Regions from separate parts of the Brevibacillus jepli genome, predicted to be linked through region 2. Evidence: riboswitches for the same ligand, from Rfam matches in the RefSeq annotation. Region 2 holds a riboswitch; each other region holds the start of a gene.
What was found. A riboswitch is a leader RNA that binds a small molecule or an ion and turns the genes downstream of it on or off. The one in region 2 is predicted to bind S-adenosylmethionine.

Region 1 (7,308 bases), on a different contig from region 2:
AAATATCGCCGCAAGAACCCCACACAAAAGGGGAACGGCAAATAAAGGAATGAGCAAGTAATGCATGAAATACCCCCCGTACTCATTGTCATTATTTTCTACGAATGATATTCCGAAAAGTCTTCAAAATACATGACAAACCATCTAGAAAAAGAAAGGGATAATGAGATGGAAGCCGTTCGACGTATTCTTCGCTCTCGGTACATCATGTCTCTTCTTTCCACAGGGCTTGTGTTGCTCCTGCTCCAGCCCCTACCTATTAGTGCGCAGCCATCGTATGCAAAATGGGGAAGACTGGCGATGCAAGAAACTATGAAACGATATCCCAATGCGCAAATCGTGGACTACTTGCACGTCGGACGAATACAAAAAACACCCACCACGTCGGAAGAGACGTTTAAGCTCTTGCTTCAAGAAGGCAATCGCAGGTGGGCGCTACTCGTTCATATTGAATTCGTGAATCATACCGAAGATGTCGTGAGCATCTCTTATGAGGAAACTACTTAATCAAAACTAGTCAGCAAGTAGTTCCATTTCTTTCATCATGACTTCCATGTCCATATCGGCTGCCATCCCGTACGCGCGGCGCATGTTTCCGTCGCCATCCACGAGGAACATGCGAGCCGTATGGGCATAGGAACCGTCTGGATTCTTCATAACCATCATGCCAAAATCCTTCGTCACTTTCTCTACAGCCGCAGCGTCCCCACGCAGGAACTTCCATCCGCTCTGGTCCGCCTTGAATTTGGCTGCGTATTCCTGCAAGACTTCAGGCGTATCATTGTCAGGGTCAAAGGAAACGGAAATAAACTCCACTTTATCTCCAAACAGTCCCTTTTCCTTTAATTGATCCTGCAGCTTGGCCATGTTGTACGTGGTCGCAGGGCAAATATCCGGGCACTTGGTAAACATAAATTCTACCAGACGTACCTTACCAGCGCTTTCTGAAAATTTATAAGTAGTACCATCACTATTGTCTAAGTTGAAGTCCGCGATGGGCTTCAATACCTCGATTTTTTCCTGTGTCATATACTTATAACCAAATACTCCGACGATAGCCAAAATGATAACACCAGCTAATATAGTGAACCAATGGCGCTTCATACCTGATTCCTGCTGTAATTGTGTTCCTTCACTCACGAGCTGCTTCCTCCCTGCTTGTCCAATGTGTGTCTGCCTCCTCCTCACGCGCTGGAGGCAAACACACCGCTTCTATATACTACCGTTCAATTTCACCTGGCCATGCGAGCATGCCGCCAACCATATTCGCCACGTCATAACCGTGGGCGCTCAAATACTCTGTAGCATTATGGCTTCTGGCACCACTTCGGCAAACCATCACGACCGGAATGTCCTTATCCAGCTCTTCCATACGATGCGGCAAAAAACCGAGCGGGATCAGCTTTGCCTCTTTGATATGACCTGCATTCCACTCATCGACTTCGCGTACATCAATAACCTGCAGTTCTTCCTTGGCTTCCAGCTTTTCCAACAGCTCTTGTGGCGTAATTTCTTTTACTCCATTGCTCATCGTGATTTATCCTCCTATATATGTACGATTAGATCAGTTATAACCACCTCCATGATATCACACGCTTTTTTTATTTTCTAACGGGAAGAGAGCGTTTGCACACCTAGCCTCACTCCTGCGCGAATGCTCCGTATTTTCTATCTTTATCCTATCACAAACCACCTATTTCGCCCCTGCGGTAGCCACACCGGATGTGAACAGCTTGGGGCAAAACCGTTACAATTTGAAGGCAAAGGTTGCCAACCCCATCCATATATACATAAAAACCTCCCTGATAACTGTATATTCCACATTGACAGAGAGGGATTATTTTCTTACAATTACGACAACAATTAATTTCATCAAGAGCGGTGGAGGGACAGGCCCTACGAAACCCGGCAACCAGCAGGCTATCTGCATGGTGCCAATTCCTGCAGAATCCAATGATTCTGAGAGATGACAAATGCCCGTGAATGACCGGAGCCTTCTTCTTCTCAGGAGAATGCTCCGTTTTTTTATTATCCTATTTTCCATAGAAAAAGGAGAGATGATCATGTCCGACCAACAACAATGGAAGCCAGAAACACTCGCTGTACACGGGGGGCAGGAGGTTGACCCTGCAACAGGATCACGTGCTGTCCCGATCTATCAGACGACCTCCTACGTCTTCCGTGATACGGAGCATGCCGCCAATTTGTTCGGCTTAAAAGAGTTCGGTAACATCTATACACGCATCATGAATCCAACTCAAGATGTATTTGAAAAGCGCGTTGCCCTACTCGAAGGTGGCGTTGGCGCATTGGCGACCGCATCCGGGCAAGCTGCCATAACGTTTGCCATCTTGAATATTGCGCATGCAGGGGACGAGATCGTCGCTTCCAGCAGCCTGTACGGCGGTACCTACAACCTGTTCGCCCACACACTCCCCCGCCTCGGTATTAAGGTTCATTTCGCTGATCAATCCAATCCCGAAAATTTCCGTGCACTCATAAACGAACGGACAAAAGCTGTTTTTTGCGAGACCATCGGCAATCCGCGCATTGACGTCGCTGATATCGAAGCAATCGCCAATATTGCCCACGAAAATGGCGTGCCTTTGATCGTGGACAACACCTTCGCAACTCCGATTTTGTGCCGTCCTTTCGAGCATGGGGCCGATATTATCGTGCACTCCACAACCAAATTTATCGGTGGCCACGGAACGGCCATTGGCGGTATCATCGTAGACTCTGGAAAATTCGACTGGAACAATGGAAAATTCCCGGGCCTGACCACTCCAGACCCAAGCTACCATGGCGTCGTCTATACCGAAGCTGTCGGTCCACTCGCGTATATTATCAAAGCACGCGTCCAGCTCCAGCGAGATATTGGAGCAGCAGTCGCCCCGATCAATTCCTTCTTGTTCCTCCAAGGATTGGAGACCTTGCATCTGCGCATCGAGCGGCATAGCCAGAACGCCTTGGCTGTAGCACAATTCCTCGCGAATCACTCTGCAGTCGAGTGGGTGAGTTATCCGGGGCTTGCGTCAGACTCCCATCATGAATTGGCACAAAAATATTTGCCAAAAGGCGCTGGAGCGATTCTGACCTTTGGTATTCGTGGTGGTCTTGAGGCAGGAAAGACTTTGATCGAGTCTGTGAAGCTGTTCTCCCATCTGGCGAATGTCGGGGACTCCAAGTCACTTATCATTCATCCAGCCAGCACAACACATCAGCAGATGACGGAAGAGGAACAGGTGGCTGCCGGCGTGACCCCTGGACTGATCCGCCTATCAGTCGGTACAGAATCCATCGACGATATCATTTCTGATTTGGAGCAAGCATTGCAGCGTGCGTCGCAATTATCTACGGTTGGATAATAGCGAACATATAATAATAGAAGAAGCACGTAGCTCCCTGACAGAGTTACGTGCTTCTTTGCTTGTATTACAATTCTGATCCTTTGCCTTGGAACGCTTCCAGATTCCACGTAAGGCTTAAGCTGTCGCCCTGGAATACGTTCTGATCCTTGCCGTTTTCTTTAAAGATGAACTTTCATTGCGATCGTATCCTCATCGCCCACCGGGAGCTTCTTCAAGCTCGTGTACAGGGTCGAGATGTCAGGTGACTGGCCGTTGGTTGTTTTCCGTTGCAGCTCTCCCAAGGATTCGTTTAACAAAATAACTTGTCCATCACTCGTCAAAAACTCTACATACAAATGGTCGCCGAAGTCTTCTGTACCGTTGTCACCCTTTGCGTCCGTTACGGTGTATTTGGAATGCATCAGTACTTTTTCGATGTCCAGTGTTCCGGAGTTCTTAATGGTAAAGTAGCGAACCATATAATCTCCCGGCTTGATGTTTTTCACATCATACACCACTTGCTTGTTCACGGATAAATCGAGCGTGCCAGCAGCGAATGTATTGTTGACCACTTCTTGGTCGCTGAAGTAAGCAAAGGTTGCTCCTCCTACCAAGGCGCTACCTACGCCCACTGCCGCGAGTGCGAGCATAAACTGACTCTTCCACTTTTTCATAGGTCATCTCCTCATTTGTAAAACGAAGGTGGGAAGCTCCCACCTTCGTTTACCATCGATTTATCGTTTATCCTAGATTTCTTTTCCTTTTGTTTGTGTAGCATCAAATGTCCAATCCAATTTGACCGAGTCACCTTGGAATACGTTTTGATCTTTATCGTTTTCAACGAATTCGATTTCAACGCGGATATCATCAATTTCTTTTGGTTTCAGCAATTCACCAGTGCGCTCAAAAAGAGACTTCAGGAGGTCAGGACGATCTTTCCCTTGTTTTGACTGCAATTCTGCGAGTGTATCCGACCAAACGATTGTGTCTCTGTTATCGATGTTATAAATAATATTTACTCTCAGATGTTTGCCCAGATCTTCTCCGGCGTTGTTATTATTTGCATCTGTCACTGTGTACTTGGAAGTCAAGAACACATTTTGAATGTCTAACGTTCCGTTGTTTGTGATCTTGTAAGATCTTTTTGCTTTATCTCCTGGCTTCATGTGCTTGAGGTCAAATACTACGCTAGGGCTGACTGCCAGATCCAAAGTACCTGCTGCAAAGGTGTTTTCCACTTTCTCTTGATCACTGAAGTATGCAAAAGTTCCGCCGCCGATCAGTGCTGCACCCAAACCTACTGAAGCCAACGTTACTGCGAATTGTTTCTTCAAATTCATTGGATAATTCCTCCTATGGGATGATTGCTTTTCGTTGTGGCACCCCGTATTTGGTGTGCCTTACACTTACAATCTTACTGATTTCGCCCGTTTCCAACTTCCTGCATCAGGGTGAAAAAAGTAGGAGAAGTCGGATGAACTCACTCTACAACTACTCCGCTACCTTTCCTCATACTTGAGTATGAGAGAAGAACATCCAGACAGAAAAAAACGCCAAGGCATTCACCTTGACGGAAAGTTCCAGATAATAATCAGCTCGTTTGTGCCCCAGCTTCCTTCATCATTTTGAATAGCTTCATGACTTGGCTTACGATTAAATAGATTCCCGGAACCCCTAAAAATACGAGCATCCCTACTTTGGAACGGATGAATTCAATTAAATAGCCGAGCAACGGTACATAATACTCTACTTGTCCAATCAATCGATCTTGCGTGACAGGCACGGTGTCATTCCCGTTGTTGGCATCGCCTCTCGTAATTAGCCCTTGGCTGGCGACCTCCACAACCCGGTGTGTAATCGTCAAATCGTCTTCGTTTTTAAAGGTGACAATGTCGCCTTGCTTGATGTCTTCGAACTTGACCGGCTTCACTGCGACGATGCTGCCCGTATCAAAAGTCGGTGCCATTGATCCGCTCAGCACTACCATAATCTCGCTACCAAACAAGGTTGTCTTTCCACCGTTCAGTTTACTCGCAAATAGAAATCCGGAGAGAGCAATGACTAGCACAAGAAAAAGAGTAGTTGCATAGGATAAGCACTTTTTGAGAATGACCACGAATCCATTCCTCACTTTCCGTTTCAGTTCATTGATCTTATTGTACGGATTTTCCTTCACGCGAACTTCCATCATCAGGTTGGATCAAGCTCATCCTGAAGTATGAGTTGGCCTCTCCTACTAAAAAGACCCAGCGACATGAAATCGCTGGGCAAGTATGGGGTATTTTGTGAAAAACGTCCCCTCTCATCGGGGGATTGAAACATCTCGACGTTTTTCATGAAACAAAATTGACCGCTAGCGGTCAGTCAAAACGGTCATGACCGTTTTGCGGCCCCCTCACTTGGCCAAATCCACAGGCTGCGAATCGCCGCCAGCTTCTCCCGCATCATCGCCAGGCGAAGAAGGGGTTTCCGTAGAGGGTGAATCGGGTGGAGGTGCGTCTTCCTCCGGTTCCTCTGGAGTTGGCGGTGCCGGACCGCTTGAATCCGTTGGTGGTGTTGTAGGCGACCCACCATCTGTTGGCGGTGGAGGAGACGTTTCCGATGAGCCTCCTCCAGGTGCAGGCGTTTCAGGTGTAGATGGCTGGTCTGGTTGTCCTGGCTGATTCGGTTGATTCGGTTGATTCGGTTGATCTGGTTCGGTTTCTTCTTCTATATCTGTGGTAGTGCTATACGATGTGCGAATCGTTAGTGGAATCTTTTTGGTGTAGAATCCCCCAAGTGCGGTGACTTGAAGCTCCCCTTTTTCCGTTTGTGATTTTTGCCCAACCTTTTGCCGATTATGGGTGATGCGAAACTGGAAGCCTTCTTCTTTTTCTCCTTCAGTTGGTTCTATCAGCTCGACTTTTACTTCGTCTTCAGCTATGCCTGTCACTGTTACATTTTCCAAGCCCAAAACCAGATGCTCACGCTTGGGCGTAAAGGTGATTCGTGCTACGCCTTCATCGATAGTAATCGTCGTATGAGAAGATTGTGAAGTAGTGCCGCTCGCACTTCGCTTCCGGACCACTGTTTTGTGTTTGGTCACTTCTGTCGTTACAACAAGCTCTTCCACGTCCGTCACAAATACATCTTCATTGGTTCCAGTAGAAATAGGGGACTGCTGCTTCTTTTCACTGGTTAAAAATGAGAAGGTCGTTTCCAGGTGGCCAATATTCAGCACAAGAGTAGCTGCAACCAGCCCGATCGCCAGTTTTTTCAAGATCCCATCCCCTTATTCCGCAAAAATCGAATCAGCTGTCGCCTGTTTCGCTAAAAACCGCACTTCCAGTTCTGCACTAAGAGACTGGAATGAATGATCCACACCTACTTCTGGCAAATAAACAGTAATGAAAAATGATTGATCCGCTTCATCGGCGTTCATTGTTTTTTCTGTTCCATTTGGCTGAATCAGACCCGCTGTGCTCTGATGAAGCTCGCGTACCAAGCCATCATAAATGACCTCCTTGTCCTGCTCAATCTTCATCCGCAGTACTTCTTCCAGCTTTTGAGCCGATCCGGGTACTCCCGCATCTTTTACCTTTGCTACGATCTTGTAATTGAAATCGAGATCGCTTTGCCCATTCGACAGGGTCGCCTTTATTTTCCTGGAGTCACCAGGAATCATCCGGGACAAGTCTACCGTCTGATTCCCTCCCCTCACCACTTGCCACTCACTCCCAAAGCTGCTCTGTGAAATATCGAGCAAACCGACAGCGAATTCATGTCCGGCATCCTTTGCTTCCTCCCACATCCAGCTGTAAGTGGTAGCCGGTTGCCCCCACAAAGACAAGGTCACCCCGATTAAAAATACACATCCAATAGCCTGATCACGCAACGCTCTTCTGCTCGCGCGTGATTTTTCCCGTTTTCTCGAACGACTGTCTTGTTCCTTACTCATATTTGTTGTTTTCCAGATACA
Region 2 (7,308 bases):
TGGATTTCTGTCATATTCGCAGCCCTGTTGACTCATCTTACGGTGTTGATCATTAACAAGACCTTGCAAAAATACCCCTCAGCCGATATTTACGGAATTCAGGAAGATGTGTTTGGAAAGTGGCTAGGAACAGGCATCAGCATCATTTATTTGACCTATTTTTTTGTGTCGGCTGGAGTCATTATGCGTACCTACATCGAAGTTGTCCAAACCTGGGTGTTTCCGAATTTGCCTACGTGGATTCTGTCTGGAATCATCCTTTTTCTAGCGTTTTACACAATAGTAGGAGGAATAAGAGTCATAGCAGGCTATGCGTTTTTTTCCATTATGGTCACGATATGGCTAATACTTGATTTGTATTTCCCCTTGAAATTTGCACGTTGGGAATATTTGCTTCCCATCATGGACACCAGTCTAGAGAACCTTTTCAATGGAATGATTGCCATGTCTTTGACGAGTGCCGGCTTTGAGATTCTCTACGTTGTCTATCCCTATGTCCAAAATAAAGATAGGGTACACAAAAGTGCCCAGTACGGGGTGCTGGTGACGTATCTGATCTATTTGCTTGTCATGATTGTGGCGCTGGTCTTTTTTAGTCAGGGTCAGCTCATGCGAACGATCTGGGCGACGCTCAATATGCAAAAAATGGTGTATCTCCCCATTCTGGAAAGATTTGAGCTGGTTGTCATTTCGTTGTGGCTTCTCGTGATTTTGCCGAATATCATGCTGTATTTGTGGTCTTCTGCCCGGGGACTCAAGCGCTTGTTCGGATTCAACCTGCGTCATTCGTTGTATTGGATTATACCCGTGATTTATGTAGCTTCCTTGACGCTATTGTCCAGGCAGGAGATGAGCCGGATGACGAATTTATTCTCCCAAATAACCCTGTACATGATTTACGTGTACCCTTATTTTTTGTACTTCATGGTCTTGCTGAAGCAGCGAAGGCAACGGGCGAAACCAACCAGCAAAGGAGAGAGTGCCTGATGCTGCCTGATCGAAAACATTGGATACGATTATCCAAACGGCTTTTTGCGGTGTGGTGTTCTAGTGTCCTCATCATGGCAGGCTGTACAGATCGGCAAATTTTTGATGAGACAGGACTCGCCACGGCTGTTGGCTATGATCTGTTAAAGGATGGAAACATTCGTGGGACAGCGATCATGCCCTCGATTAATCCAGAGGCCAAACAAAAGATACAGCTGTTCTCAGCCACCGGTGAAACGAGCAAAGGTATTCGGGATCGGATTAATTTACAATCAGATAAAAAAGTGTTGGGCGGGCAGATTCGTGTCGCACTCTATAGTGAAAACCTGGCAAAACGTGGACTTGGCAGTATCGTTGACACGTTATATCGGGATTCCTCTATTTCCAGCAGGGTTTATCTTTGCGTATTTGAAGGCGAAACCTATGATATGTTTACGTATCCCTATTCAGAACAAGGCAATATCGGAATCTATCTATATCGTATGATTGAGCAAAATATTGAAGGGGAAAAAATTCCGTCTTCCACCATGCATGAGTTTTTTCGGGCTTATTATGACAAAGGGATCGACCCGATCATGCCGTACATTGCAAAAAAGGGAAATGAGCTGCAAATCAAAGGTATCGCATTATTTCATGGGGAGCGTTATGTAGGGTGGATCACACCCAAGGAAGCCTTTTTAATCAAGCTCATGCATGGAAAATTCAGCATTGGCAGCTACGATACTTCTGTCCCTGCTCATATTTTTGGCGATGAGCAAAAGAGCCGCGGAAGTAAAAAAGACCATGTGCAGCTTGTCTTTGACACGATTGCCAGCCAATCAAAAATCGAGCTGACTCAAGTATCTCCCCCGGTCTTTGATGTTTACATCCGATTAAATGCGCGGATATTGGAATTAACTCTTCCGCTGAAGCTGGAGAATGCAAAGCTGATGAAAATCATGGAACATGCATTGGAGGAAGAGATCGAAAAAGAGCTGCAAAAAATAGTCCGCAAATTGCAGGGGCTGGATGTCGATCCCGCTGGTTTCGGGATGGTGTATCGTGCAAATAGAAGAGGGATGGCAAACATGACGCAAGCCGAGTGGAGAAAAATGTTCAAGGAAGCCACGTTTCGTTTTCAAGTAAAGTCAACGATTATTCGCAATGGCGTCATGGATTAAAAAAACTTTTCCTGCTATTACTATTGACGTGATATTTTTAAAAAGGATATAATCCGTTTTGTATCATCATGAAATAGAAAAAACGAACATTATACGTAGATATCTTTCTTATCAAGAGAGGCGGAGGGACAGGCCCTATGAAGCCCGGCAGCCGGTTCATTTTCGAATGAACGTCGCGGTGCCAATTCCTACAGGATCGTGTGGATCTTGTATAGATGAGAAGGGTGGATGCGAACGTATACATTGCGTTGCAGCCCCTTTTTCGTTTATGAAAAAGGGGATTTTACGTTTTTTAAGGAGCCATAAAGATTTTGGTCGGGAGGTGGATGTGTTGATCCAACTGCGTCATTTGCATAAAAGCTATCAAGTACAGGGTAAAACCATCCCAGCGTTAATGGGGATCGACCTTTCCATAGAAAAAGGAGAAATATACGGGATTATCGGACACTCCGGTGCAGGAAAAAGTACATTAATCCGATGCATCAATTTGCTGGAGCGCCCTACTTCGGGGGAAGTTATTATTAACGGCGTCGATTTGACGAAGCTGGATGAAAGGAAGCTGCAAGAAAAGCGCCGCGAAATCGGCATGATTTTTCAGCACTTTAACTTGCTGTCTTCTTCGACAGTTGGCGAGAATGTCGCTTTCCCACTCAAGCTGGCAAAGCGTCCGAAGGCAGAGATTGATAAGAAAGTAACAGAGCTGTTGAAGCTGGTTGGCTTGGAGGCACATAAGGACAAATATCCGTCCCAGCTGTCTGGCGGACAGAAGCAGCGTGTCGGGATTGCCCGGGCGCTCGCGAATGATCCAAAAGTGCTGCTCTGTGACGAAGCTACCTCGGCCCTCGATCCGCAGACGACGAACTCGATTCTGGCACTCCTCTTGGACATCAACCGCAAGCTGGGCTTGACGATTGTGTTGATTACGCACGAGATGCACGTCATTCGCTCCATTTGTGATCGTGTTGGCGTGATTGATGGAGGTAAGATCGTCGAGTCGGGTAACGTATTGGATGTATTCCTTCGTCCGCAGCATCCAACGACACAAGAATTCGTGGAACAAGTAGCGGATTCTACTGAGCTGCGAGAAGCAGTTGAGCACGAAAAAGCCGCGGGGAACCGCACGATTGCTCGTGTCACCTTCCTCGGTGAAAAAACGTACCAGCCGATCCTATTCCAAACGATGCAAGAAACCGGTACGGTGTTCAGCATTTTGCAGGGAACCATTTCTCGTATGAAGGACACGCCATATGGTCAGTTGGTGATCGAGCTGGAAGGCGATGCTGCACAGAACCAAAAGACCATCGAGATGCTGCGCCAACGTGGCTTGGAAGTAGAGGTGATATAAATGGACTGGACATTCGAAAATGTGGATTGGGCTGAAATCGGCGAAGGTACGATGGATACGCTCACGATGCTCGGCTTTTCCACCCTGTTTACCGTCCTGATTGGTTTGCCGCTGGGAATCATTCTGTTTTTGACGTCACGCGGGCAGCTTTTGCAAAACCGCACTTTTTATACGATCGCATCCTTTATCGTCAACGTATTGCGCTCGGTACCGTTTATCATTTTGATGATCTTGTTGATTCCTGTGACGAAAATGATCGTAGGAACCTCACTCGGGGTGCTTGGTGCCATTCCGCCGCTGGTGTTCGGTGCCGCTCCGTTTTTCGCACGTTTGGTGGAAACCTCTTTGCGTGAGATTGATAAAGGCGTGATTGAGGCAGCTCAGTCCATGGGTGCTTCCAATTGGCAGATCGTCTGGAATGTTCTTTTGCCAGAGTCAAGATCAGGCCTGATCGCGGGTATTACGATCACGACGGTTACGCTGGTATCCTACACAGCAATGTCTGGGGTAATTGGCGGTGGTGGTTTGGGTGACTTGGCGATCCGTTACGGATATCAGCGTTTCCAAACCGATGTTATGATTGTGACTGTTGTTATTTTGCTGGTGATGGTACAGATCTTACAATCGCTGGGGGACCGTCTGGTTCTCAAGTTCAGCCGCAAGTAGGATCTTTCCATATAGGTTTTCTAAAAATAAGACTAAATACATGCAAGGGGGAAATCATTCATGAAAAAGCTAGTCGTATCTGTACTTTCTACTGTATTGGCATTTTCTTTGGCAGCTTGCGGAGGCAAAACAGAAACAGCACCTGCTCCAGCTGAAGGTGGCGCACAAGGCGGACAACAGGAAGTAACATTGAAGGTAGGCGCTTCTCCCGTTCCACACGCAGCAATCTTGAAGCTGGTTCAACCAAAACTGAAAGAACAAGGCGTGAACCTGGAAATTCAAGAGTTCACCGATTACGTACAACCTAACGTTCAATTGAACGAGAAACAACTCGACGCTAACTTCTTCCAACACAAGCCTTATCTGGAAGACTTCAATAAAGGACAAAACATGAGCCTGGAGCCAGTAGTGGCAGTACACATCGAGCCATTCGGCGCTTACAGCAAAAAAGTAAAATCTGTGGATGAATTAGCTGATGGTGCAACTATCGCACTGCCTAACGATCCAACAAACAGCGGTCGCGCACTGGCACTTCTGGAGAAAAACGGCGTGATCAAGCTGAAAGAAGGCGCTGGCATCAGCGGTACCGTGAAAGACGTTGTTGAGAACAAGAAAAACCTGAAGTTCAAAGAAGTAGAAGCAGCAATGCTGCCACGCGTTCTGGAAGAAGTAGATCTGGCATTGATCAACACCAACTATGCGCTGGAAGCAAAGCTCGTTCCAACCAAAGATGCTCTGTTTATTGAAGACAAAGAATCACCATATGCGAACTTCCTCGTAGCTCGTCCTGACAACAAGGATTCCGAAGCGATTCAAAAGCTGGTGAAAGAACTGAACTCACCTGAAGTGAAAAAGTTCATTGAAGATGAATACAAAGGCGCGATTATTCCAGCGTTCTAAAGAAAAAATAATAATTGATCGATCAACGAAACCCAACTGGCTCAAGAAGCTGGTCGGGTTTTATTTTTGTTTATAATATAATGAATTTTTATAAAATTTAGTTAAATCTATCCTAACCCCGTTTTCAAGACTTTTCCAGTCGAGTATATTGTGGTTGATATGAGAAAATATAGATAAGGGGGAATATTCAGATGAAACTAAATTTTAAAGTGTTTCTTGGCGCGATGCTGGTTGCCGGAAGCGTATTGGCTGGATGCTCCACAGGTACACAGCCTGCAGGACAGACAACTACAGCCCCACCTGCACAAGGAACAACAACGCCTGCCCAAAAGCCTGCAGATGCAAAAGCACAGGTATTTCGGGCGAATATTACAAGTGAGCCATCCACAGCGGACCCCGGTCTTGCGAAGGATGCCACCTCAGGAGCTATTGTTCGTGCTACCTTTGACGGCTTGACTCGCTTCGATGAGAATTCCAAGCCCATTAATTCGGTAGCGTCCGATGTAAAGCTCTCGGATGACAAACTGGTGTATACGTTCACGCTCCGCGATTCCAAATGGAGCAATGGTGATCCAGTAACAGCACATGACTTCGTGTTTGCCTGGAAGCGTGCACTCGACAAGACTTTTGGTGCTGAGTATGCGTACCAGCTGTACTACATTAAAAATGCGAAGCTGATTCACGAAGGCAAAGCTAAGGTTGACGATCTCGGTGCGAAGGCAATCGATGACAAAACACTGGAAGTCACGCTGGAGAATCCAACGCCATACTTCCTGGAGCTGACGGCTTTCTACACCTACTACCCGGTTAACCAAAAAGTAGTGGAAGCTAATCCAAACTGGGCAAAAGAAGCAGCGACGATCGTGAGCAACGGTCCGTTCAAAATGACGGCGTGGGAGCACAAGAGCAAGATCGTCCTCGAAAAGAATGAGCACTACTGGGATAAAGACGTAGTGAAGCTGGGTCGCATTGAGTTCTCGATGATTGAGGATGATAATACAGCCCTGTCCATGTTCGAAAACGGTGAGCTGGATTGGGCAGGTCAACCGCTCGGCGGACTTCCAACCGATGCGATTCCATCCCTGAAGGAAGCGGGCAAGCTGGTTGTCCATCCAAAAGCGACCATGTATTGGTACAAGATGAATACGACAAAAGGGCCGCTCAGCAATGTGAAGATTCGTAAAGCATTGTCCTTATCAGTTGATCGTCAGACGATCGTAGACAACATCACCCAAGTTGGTCAAGTACCAACGATGGGGATGCTGCCGCAATCCATGATTATCAATAAGGATGGCTACTTCAAGGATAACGATGTAGAAACGGCGAAAAAGCTGTTGGAAGAAGGCATGAAGGAGCTTAACCTGACAAAGCTGCCAACCATCACGCTGTCCTACAATCCAACCGATCGACACAAGAAAATTGCCGAAGCGATTCAGGACCAATGGAAACAAAAGCTTGGCATTGAAGTAAAGCTCATGGTGAAAGAGTTCGCCGTTCACTTGCAGGATTTGCATGAACTCAATTATGAGATTGGTCGTATTGGCTGGAATGCAGACTTTAACGATCCGATGAACTACCTGGAAATGTTCCGTGAGAAAACAGGAGGAAACAACGACACGGGCTGGGAAGATCCGCGCTATCAAGAGCTGCTGAAGCAAGCTGCGGTAGAAACGGACGCAGAGAAGCGCAAGCAGCTGTTTGCAGAAGCTGAGCAAATCTTCATGGATGCCATGCCTCTGATCCCACTGTTCACGGATGTCGATGTATGGGTGCAAAGTGAAAAGGTGAAAGGCGTTCAGGTGGATGGACTCGGATTTATTGACCTGAAGTGGGCAGAAATGACGCAATAACGTTACTAACAAAAATCCCGAGGACAGGACAATGCCTGGTCTCGGGATTTGTTTTTTGTTTTTAGTAGCCAAAATCAAGTGTTTTGCCTGTCTCCGCATACGTCTTGATCGCGGATAGCATCATCGGCCAATTGCTGCTGGCGCTTGCGTGGGAGGGGTGGTTCTTTGTCCATTGATCCTGGATCAGGGTCAGCTTGGTGCAGCCGCCAATCGGTTCTAAGGTAATCGTGACGCGAGACTCCAATTCCGCATGATTCTCGTAGTAGGTAGGACCAGGATGTTCAGTAAAACTGAAAATGCGATTTGGTTCCAGCTGCAAAAACTTTCCGTAAACATGCACCGTCTCGTCACCGTCTTTTCCAGGACCAACATAAGCCAACTCGTCCCCTACTTGAAAAGT
Region 3 (7,308 bases), on a different contig from region 2:
CATATCGTTCCTTTCGTTTACGCATTCAGCCTCATGATAGCAAATGGAATGTGCTCTGACAATGAAAGCAACGTAATGGAGTGCAGCAGATAATCTTGTCACAAAAATGAGCCAGCTGGATCAAATACATATCAACACGCAAAAACAGTCATGGCCGTCTTTGCTGACCGCAAGCGGTCTTATCTAATTGATGAAAAACGGCTAGTCGTTTTTCACGAAAGAGGAGGTGAACAGCACGTGAATGCAAGTGCCAAAAGTAGCAAAGCGGACTGGACGCTGAAACTGACCAACGAGGAGAAGCTGACGAGACTCATGAGCGAGTACGGAGATAACATCGTGCAGCTCGCCTACTTGATCGTCAAGGATAGGGGAATCGCGGAAGACATCACACAGGAAGTGTTTCTGAAGGCGTATCGGGGGCTAGATCAATTCCGGCACCAGAGTAGCGTGAAAACGTGGCTTTACCGAATCGCGATCAACGAGTCCCGTAAATATTTGCGTTCGTGGTCATTTCGCCAGATTTTTTCTACATACCTCTCCAAGGATGAAGCACCACCGGACAGAGTGGACACCGCAAATGTTGAATCGGCAGTCATTAGACGAATGAGCAAGGTAGAAGTAGCGGAGCAGGTGATGAAGCTCTCGCCACTCTACCGAAAAGTCATGGTACTTCATTACTATGAAGATTTGTCGATAAAAGAGATTGCACAAGTGTTGGATATTTCAGAAGATGCCGTACGAACCCAATTGTCCCGGGCCCGGAAACATTTTAAGGCATTGTGTGAAAAGGAGGGATTGGAATGGACGTAGATAAGCAAATTCGTGAAGCGGTACGGGATGGAAGCCAAGAATCTATAGAAGAAGTGAGGTTTACAAAAGAAATGGAATTACGGATCAGAGGCGCGATTGCAAAGGATAAACACAAGAATCGAAACAGAATATTCATGGCAGGATCGCTGGCAGCTTGCCTGGCAGTAACAGCAGTGGGCATGCAGCAACAAGGCTGGTTTCCTCCACAAATGCCAAGTGGCAAAAATTTGGCGAACGCAGTTGCAGCGAATGGAACGGATAAAAAGAATACAGAGGCAAATCAGAACAGTGTAAAGGTGGCGCCAGAAGAGGCCATTTTGCCATTGAAAAAGGCGCTTCCAGCTTTGAGCAAGATGACAATAAGAGTGGATAGTACCCGACATTCGATTACTGACGTAACGCTATTGGAAGGTGATAACGCTCGTGCCACGGTTGCTTATGATACACAAACTGGACAAATCGAGAGCTTTATGATTGAAAGTGAGAGACTGGACCCAGATCCGGATGATCGGGAAGAACAACAGGCAGTAACATTACCTTCAGCCAAGACTGCTGAGAGTGTAGCGAGTGTATTCCTTCAAGATTTCTTGGGGGAGGAAAGCAAGGCCTATCGGCACATAGGAACAGAGGTCTATCGCAACGACTATTGGGCAGAAGGCGAGTGGATGAGCGTTAACTATCAACGAATGGAAAATGGCCATCCTGTTCCGTTCGATATCACGTCTGTTCGCGTTAATAGCAAAGAGCAGGTCGCGTTTTTTGGGCGTATAAACAAGAGTGAACAAGCCTTTTTCACCAAGCTGACAGATGCTATGCCTGATATGAACCATTCGCTTCTTCTTTTTGATAAAGCAAAGAACAGCGATGGCATGTCACTGGACGTAGGGAAAGTCAATAAGGTAGGGCACCAGGCTTCTCTTCGTATCGTTGGGAATGGGCAAGCCCTGGAATTCTACTCCGTTGAGAAGAAGGATGAAAAGAAAGCAGAAGGAGAAAAAGCCAAAGAGCAAGAGCGTCAGTTCCTGAGCAAGCTGCTCGGAGCAGATAGCGAGAATTATCGACTGGCGGACGAGAGCAAGCCAGGCTTGTACCAACGTTATCATAACGGATTGCCGGTATTATCTGATGTGATACGCATATCTACAGATGAAGCTGGTAACCTCCTGTTTTTCAATAAGGAGCCCGTCACATTCGACGCTTCGCAGTACCCGGATGTGTCTACTGCGGTTTCTGAAAAGGTCGCCATCGAAGAGCTGAGTGAGCACATGAAGCTTCGATACGTACAAATGCTTGATACCAGCTCCGGAGAAAAAGTAGAAAAAGGCAAGCCTGTCTTGGAGTACACGCCTGGTGTTTCCTTCATGCTGGCGGGACGAGAGGATGGAACGGAGTGGAACATTGATGCGACAACCGGCAAAATTGTGTATGGTACGGGAAACAACGGTCTCGCATACGATCAGTTGAATACAAAGAAAGCCCATGCGATTTCAACTCCGAAGGATTACGTCAAGGTTCGCTCCAAGGAGGAGGCAAAAGCACTGCTGCAAGCCGAATTTGGCATACAGGTAGATGACTCGACCTACAGAGAGAGTACGATTGATCGCGATGGACGCAAGGAATATGTGTGGAATGATAAAAACGACAAATATATCGGTGTAGAAGTTATTGCAGAAACAGGCAGTGTCGTAGGACTGGGAACACCGCGATCGGATACGAAAGTCACAGTCAAACGCGAACAAGCGGAAGCAGCAGCACTGGCTTTCCTGCATAAATACGTCGATCCAGGCGTAACAGAAGTACAATTGGCGCAGGTCTTGGATGCAGGCGAAGCGAATCCGGTGTCATCAGGAGAATGGGGATTCGAGTATTTCATAAGCAAAGACGGCATTCCTGTACTGGACGACGATAATCCAAATTCGGCCTATTCGGTAACGGTCGATCCCTCGACGGGCAAAGTGACGAAGTTCCATAATTTTAGAGAGACGCATGAACTGGTGGAGCTGCCTGCCGCAGGCAACATCGTCTCGAAGGACAAGGCTGTAGAGGAGTATTTACGTGTCATGCCTTTAAAGCTGGTCTATTTGATAAAAGATGTGGATCAGAAGCAATTAACGCAGCCTAAGCTGGCTTATGTGCCGTGGAGTGACGAAAAACTGGCGAATAAAAGAATGACGATCGATGCTGTGACAGGTGAGATCATTACCAACTAAAAACGAAAAAAAGGCTATCCCGCAGCCATTCCTGATGGCTTTTGGGATAGCCTTTTTTATCACTTATCTAACAGTCGTCACACGAACACCCAATAATTACCAACAGGATAAACAGCACGAGCACGATTGCGAAGCAGTCACCGAAAAATCCGTTACCGCAGAATGATGTACTCATCTTGCTTTCCCCTCCTTTCCGTTATACTCCAGTCTATACACGAATGCCGATATTGGATTGGGCGGATGCCCACTGATGCAAAAATGGGCGCGTAAGTGGAGTGGCTCAGTAAAAAATAGACAATTCACAATTGACGGGGAGACAAAGGGGGTGTTAAGATACTTGCAAACATTCAAGACAATTCGTAAAACAACTAAATGACAAATGTACGACTCTTATCCAGAGAGGCAGAGGGACTGGCCTGATGAAGCCTCGGCAACCGGTAAAAATCCGGTGCCAATTCCAGCAAAGCTACGTGCTTTGAAAGATAAGAGGATGTCTCAGGCGTTTTCGTATCTGCTGACAAATCCTCTTCTTTCAAAGAAGAGGATTTTTTTATGTACCGAACTACTGAGAAATAAGCCGATGCAAGGGAGAAAAGGGGCACGTCAATGAAACCAACTTTTCGCGAACAGCTTTCCCGGAAAATTCTGATTCTGGATGGTGCGATGGGCACCATGCTTCAACAGGCAAATCTGACAGCAGATGATTTTGGCGGTGAGGCCTATGATGGCTGTAATGAACTCCTGAACCTGACCAGACCAGATGTGATCCGTTCGATCCATGAGAAATATTTGGAGGCGGGCGCAGACATCGTTGAGACGAATACGTTTGGTGCTGCTTCGATCGTATTAGCTGAGTACGATGTGGCTGATAAAGACCTTGAAATCAATATAGCGGCTGCCCGCTTGGCCAGAGAAGCGGTGGATGCCTATTCTACGGAGGAGTGGCCGCGTTTTGTCGCAGGAGCGATGGGACCTACGACCAAAACTCTTGCGTTAACAGGCGGTGTCACTTTCGATGAGCTGGTCGAGGCGTACTATCGTCAGGCAAAAGGCTTGATTCTCGGCGGCTCTGATGTTCTGCTTTTGGAAACCTCACAGGATACGCTAAACGTCAAGGCTGGAGGAATCGGTATTCGCAAGGCTTTTGCAGAGCTCGAGACAGAAATCCCGGTGATGCTGTCAGGGACAATTGAACCGATGGGCACGACGCTGGCGGGTCAGAACATCGAGGCCTTCTATTTCTCCTTGGAGCATTTACAGCCAGTTTCGATTGGTCTGAACTGTGCGACGGGACCGGAATTCATGCGTGATCATTTGCGGACGCTGTCGGGGCTCGCCCACTGTGCAGTCAGCTGCTATCCGAACGCAGGATTGCCTGACGAGAACGGTCATTACCATGAAACGCCCCAAGGACTGGCTTCCAAAATGCGCGCATTCGCTGAACAGGGCTGGATAAATGTTGCGGGTGGTTGCTGCGGAACGACGCCAGACCATATCAGAGCCATGGCGGAAACATTGAAAGACTGCAAGCCGCGCAGCGCAGCTGTAGACCCGCTGAGTGTCGTCTCCGGGATCGATGTTGTTTATGTCGAGGATGACAATCGTCCTCTACTTGTAGGGGAGAGAACCAATGTCATCGGCTCCAAAAAGTTCCGTGATCTGATCGCGGGTGGCCACTATGAAGAAGCATCTGATATTGCCCGAGCCCAAGTGAAGCGTGGAGCACACGTCATCGATATATGCTTGGCTGACCCGGATCGCGATGAATACGAAGATATGGAAAAATTCCTACAGTTCATCGTGAAAAAAGTAAAGGCTCCTCTCATGATAGATTCGACAGATGCCAAGGTCATGGAGCTGGGACTTCGCTATTCGCAAGGAAAGGCTATTCTCAACTCGATCAACCTGGAAGACGGACTGGAGCGTTTTGAGGAAGTGGTGCCGCTCATTCACAAGTTTGGTGCAGCTGTTGTCGTTGGTACGATCGAGGAAGCGGGTATGGCTGTCACACGCGAAAAGAAGCTGGAGGTTGCACAACGCTCCTACGACCTTCTCGTGAACCAGTATGGAATAAAGCCGCAGGATATTATTTTCGATCCACTCGTTTTCCCAGTAGGAACAGGGGATGAACAATACATCGGTTCTGCGAAAGAAACAGTTGAAGGTATTCGTTTGATCAAACAGGCCATGCCTGCGTGCAAGACGATCCTTGGTGTCAGTAACGTTTCCTTCGGTTTGCCTGCAGCGGGACGGGAGGTACTGAATGCGGTCTTCTTGTACCACACGACACTCGCAGGTCTCGATTACGCCATCGTGAACACGGAAAAGCTGGAGCGCTACGCATCGATTCCAGAAGACGAGAGAAGGCTGGCAGAAGCACTGCTTTTCGAGACGAATGATGAGACGCTGGCGGCATTTACAGAATTTTATCGCCAAAAGAAAAAGGAAGTCAGTGTGGAAGTCTCTTCGTTGACTGTCGAGGAGCGCTTGGCCCGCTATGTGGTCGAGGGTTCAAAAGATGGTCTGGTGGAAGACCTGAAGCTGGCTTTGGAAAAATATGCACCGCTGGAGATCATCAACGGACCATTGATGACAGGGATGGAAGAGGTCGGTCGCCTGTTCAACGGCAATCAACTTATCGTCGCAGAGGTTTTGCAAAGCGCGGAAGTTATGAAAGCATCCGTTTCGTTTCTGGAGCCATTCATGGAAAAGAGCGATGCCGCTGCGAAGGGAAAAATCTTGTTGGCGACAGTCAAGGGCGATGTACATGACATCGGGAAAAACCTGGTGGAAATCATCTTATCGAACAATGGCTACAATGTCGTCAATCTAGGAATCAAGGTACCGCCAGAGCAATTGATTGCCGCATGCAGAGAAGAAAAGCCCGATGCAATCGGATTATCGGGGCTCTTGGTAAAATCCGCACAGCAAATGGTCATTACCGCACAGGACCTGCGTGATGCAGGAATTGATGTCCCGATGATGGTTGGCGGTGCGGCTTTAACCCGCAAGTTCACCTCGAACCGGATTGCACCGGAATATCGCGGTATCGTTTTATACGCAAAAGATGCCATGGACGGTCTGGAGCTCGTCAATCGTCTGCAAAATCCGGAAGAGCGTGATCGCTTGGTAGAGGAACAGCAGCATTTGTTAGAAGCAGTCGCAACAGAGCAGCCTGTTGTGGAGGAGACAAAAGCACCTTTGCCAGCTCGCTCAGCCATTAGCAGAACAGTCCCGATTCATCTGCCGCCAGATTGTGATCGCCATGTCCTGCGACAATATCCGATCAGCCACCTTCAGCCGTACTTGAATCTGCGGATGCTTCTCGGAAAGCATCTCGGTGTACGTGGAAATGTGGATAGATTGATAGAAGCAGGCGACGAGAAAGTACTGGAGCTGTATGGCATCGTAGAAGAACTATTAAATGAAGCGAAGCAAAAAGGAACCATTACGACACACGGTGTGTATCAGTTCTTCCCGGCACAGTCAGATGGCAACGACATTTTGGTTTATGATCCAAAAGACCACAGCAAGCTGCTGGAGCGCTTCTCGTTCCCGCGTCAGCTGGAAGAACCACATCTATGCCTCTCCGATTTCTTACGACCAGTGGAGAGCAACGAAATGGATTATGTTGGATTCCTCACCGTAACAGCTGGTGGAGGGATTCGTGAAAAGTCTACAGAGCTAAAAGAGCGTGGCGATTACTTGCGCTCTCACGTCCTCCAAGCTTTGGCTCTTGAGCTTGCAGAGGCATTCGCTGAGCGCATTCACCACGTCATGCGTGACGTGTGGGGAATACCGGACCCGGTCGAGATGACGATGCTGGAACGCTTCGGTGCCAGATATCAGGGGATTCGTGTATCCTTCGGTTATCCTGCTTGCCCGAACCTGGAGGATCAGGCGCAGTTGTTCCGTCTGCTTCGTCCGGAGGATATCGGTGTTCAGTTGACAGAGGGCTTCATGATGGAGCCAGAGGCTTCCGTATCGGCAATGGTATTTGCTCACCCAGAAGCGCGGTACTTCAATGCAGGTCCATCTATTTTTGAAGTCTAAAGATAAATGTAAACGGGAGAGAAGGGATTGAGTTGACGACGAGCAAGAAAGATTTACGAGCGTATTTGAAAGACCACCTGCTAGTCGGAGATGGAGCGATGGCGACCCAGCTGCACGGGCTGGGCGTCCCGGTTGGTGTCAGTTTTGAGGAGCTGTGCTTGTCCAATCCTCGATTGGTTCATGAAGTTCATACATCGTACTATCAGGCCGGTGCGCGTTTTTTGGAGACAAATAC

Region 1: another riboswitch for S-adenosylmethionine. It lies ahead of AB1L17_RS26775 (homocysteine synthase); the one in region 2 lies ahead of AB1L17_RS28545 (methionine ABC transporter ATP-binding protein).
Region 3: another riboswitch for S-adenosylmethionine. It lies ahead of metH (methionine synthase); the one in region 2 lies ahead of AB1L17_RS28545 (methionine ABC transporter ATP-binding protein).

The regions. Positions count from the first base shown of each region.
Region 1 covers NZ_JBFEFW010000034.1:51,701-59,008, reverse strand. Annotated here, with positions in the region: gene AB1L17_RS26795 (hypothetical protein) at 1-66, opposite strand, end outside; gene AB1L17_RS26790 (YqzG/YhdC family protein) at 133-507, shown strand; gene AB1L17_RS26785 (SCO family protein) at 514-1,140, opposite strand; gene AB1L17_RS26780 (rhodanese-like domain-containing protein) at 1,220-1,531, opposite strand; SAM riboswitch class I at 1,867-1,973, shown strand; gene AB1L17_RS26775 (homocysteine synthase) at 2,064-3,368, shown strand; gene AB1L17_RS26770 (TasA family protein) at 3,436-3,537, opposite strand; gene AB1L17_RS26765 (TasA family protein) at 3,530-4,024, opposite strand; gene AB1L17_RS26760 (TasA family protein) at 4,097-4,690, opposite strand; gene AB1L17_RS26755 (signal peptidase I) at 4,942-5,541, opposite strand; gene AB1L17_RS26750 (hypothetical protein) at 5,746-6,609, opposite strand; gene AB1L17_RS26745 (hypothetical protein) at 6,622-7,287, opposite strand; gene AB1L17_RS26740 (TasA family protein) at 7,280-7,308, opposite strand, start outside.
Region 2 covers NZ_JBFEFW010000041.1:25,589-32,896, reverse strand. Annotated here, with positions in the region: gene AB1L17_RS28555 (GerAB/ArcD/ProY family transporter) at 1-987, shown strand, start outside; gene AB1L17_RS28550 (Ger(x)C family spore germination protein) at 987-2,147, shown strand; SAM riboswitch class I at 2,253-2,369, shown strand; gene AB1L17_RS28545 (methionine ABC transporter ATP-binding protein) at 2,479-3,492, shown strand; gene AB1L17_RS28540 (methionine ABC transporter permease) at 3,493-4,158, shown strand; gene AB1L17_RS28535 (MetQ/NlpA family ABC transporter substrate-binding protein) at 4,219-5,058, shown strand; gene AB1L17_RS28530 (peptide ABC transporter substrate-binding protein) at 5,250-6,908, shown strand; gene AB1L17_RS28525 (SRPBCC family protein) at 6,970-7,308, opposite strand, start outside.
Region 3 covers NZ_JBFEFW010000003.1:115,618-122,925, forward strand. Annotated here, with positions in the region: gene AB1L17_RS04330 (sigma-70 family RNA polymerase sigma factor) at 238-810, shown strand; gene AB1L17_RS04335 (YcdB/YcdC domain-containing protein) at 801-3,020, shown strand; gene AB1L17_RS04340 (YjcZ family sporulation protein) at 3,088-3,195, opposite strand; SAM riboswitch class I at 3,408-3,509, shown strand; gene metH (methionine synthase) at 3,627-7,073, shown strand; gene AB1L17_RS04350 (bifunctional homocysteine S-methyltransferase/methylenetetrahydrofolate reductase) at 7,106-7,308, shown strand, end outside.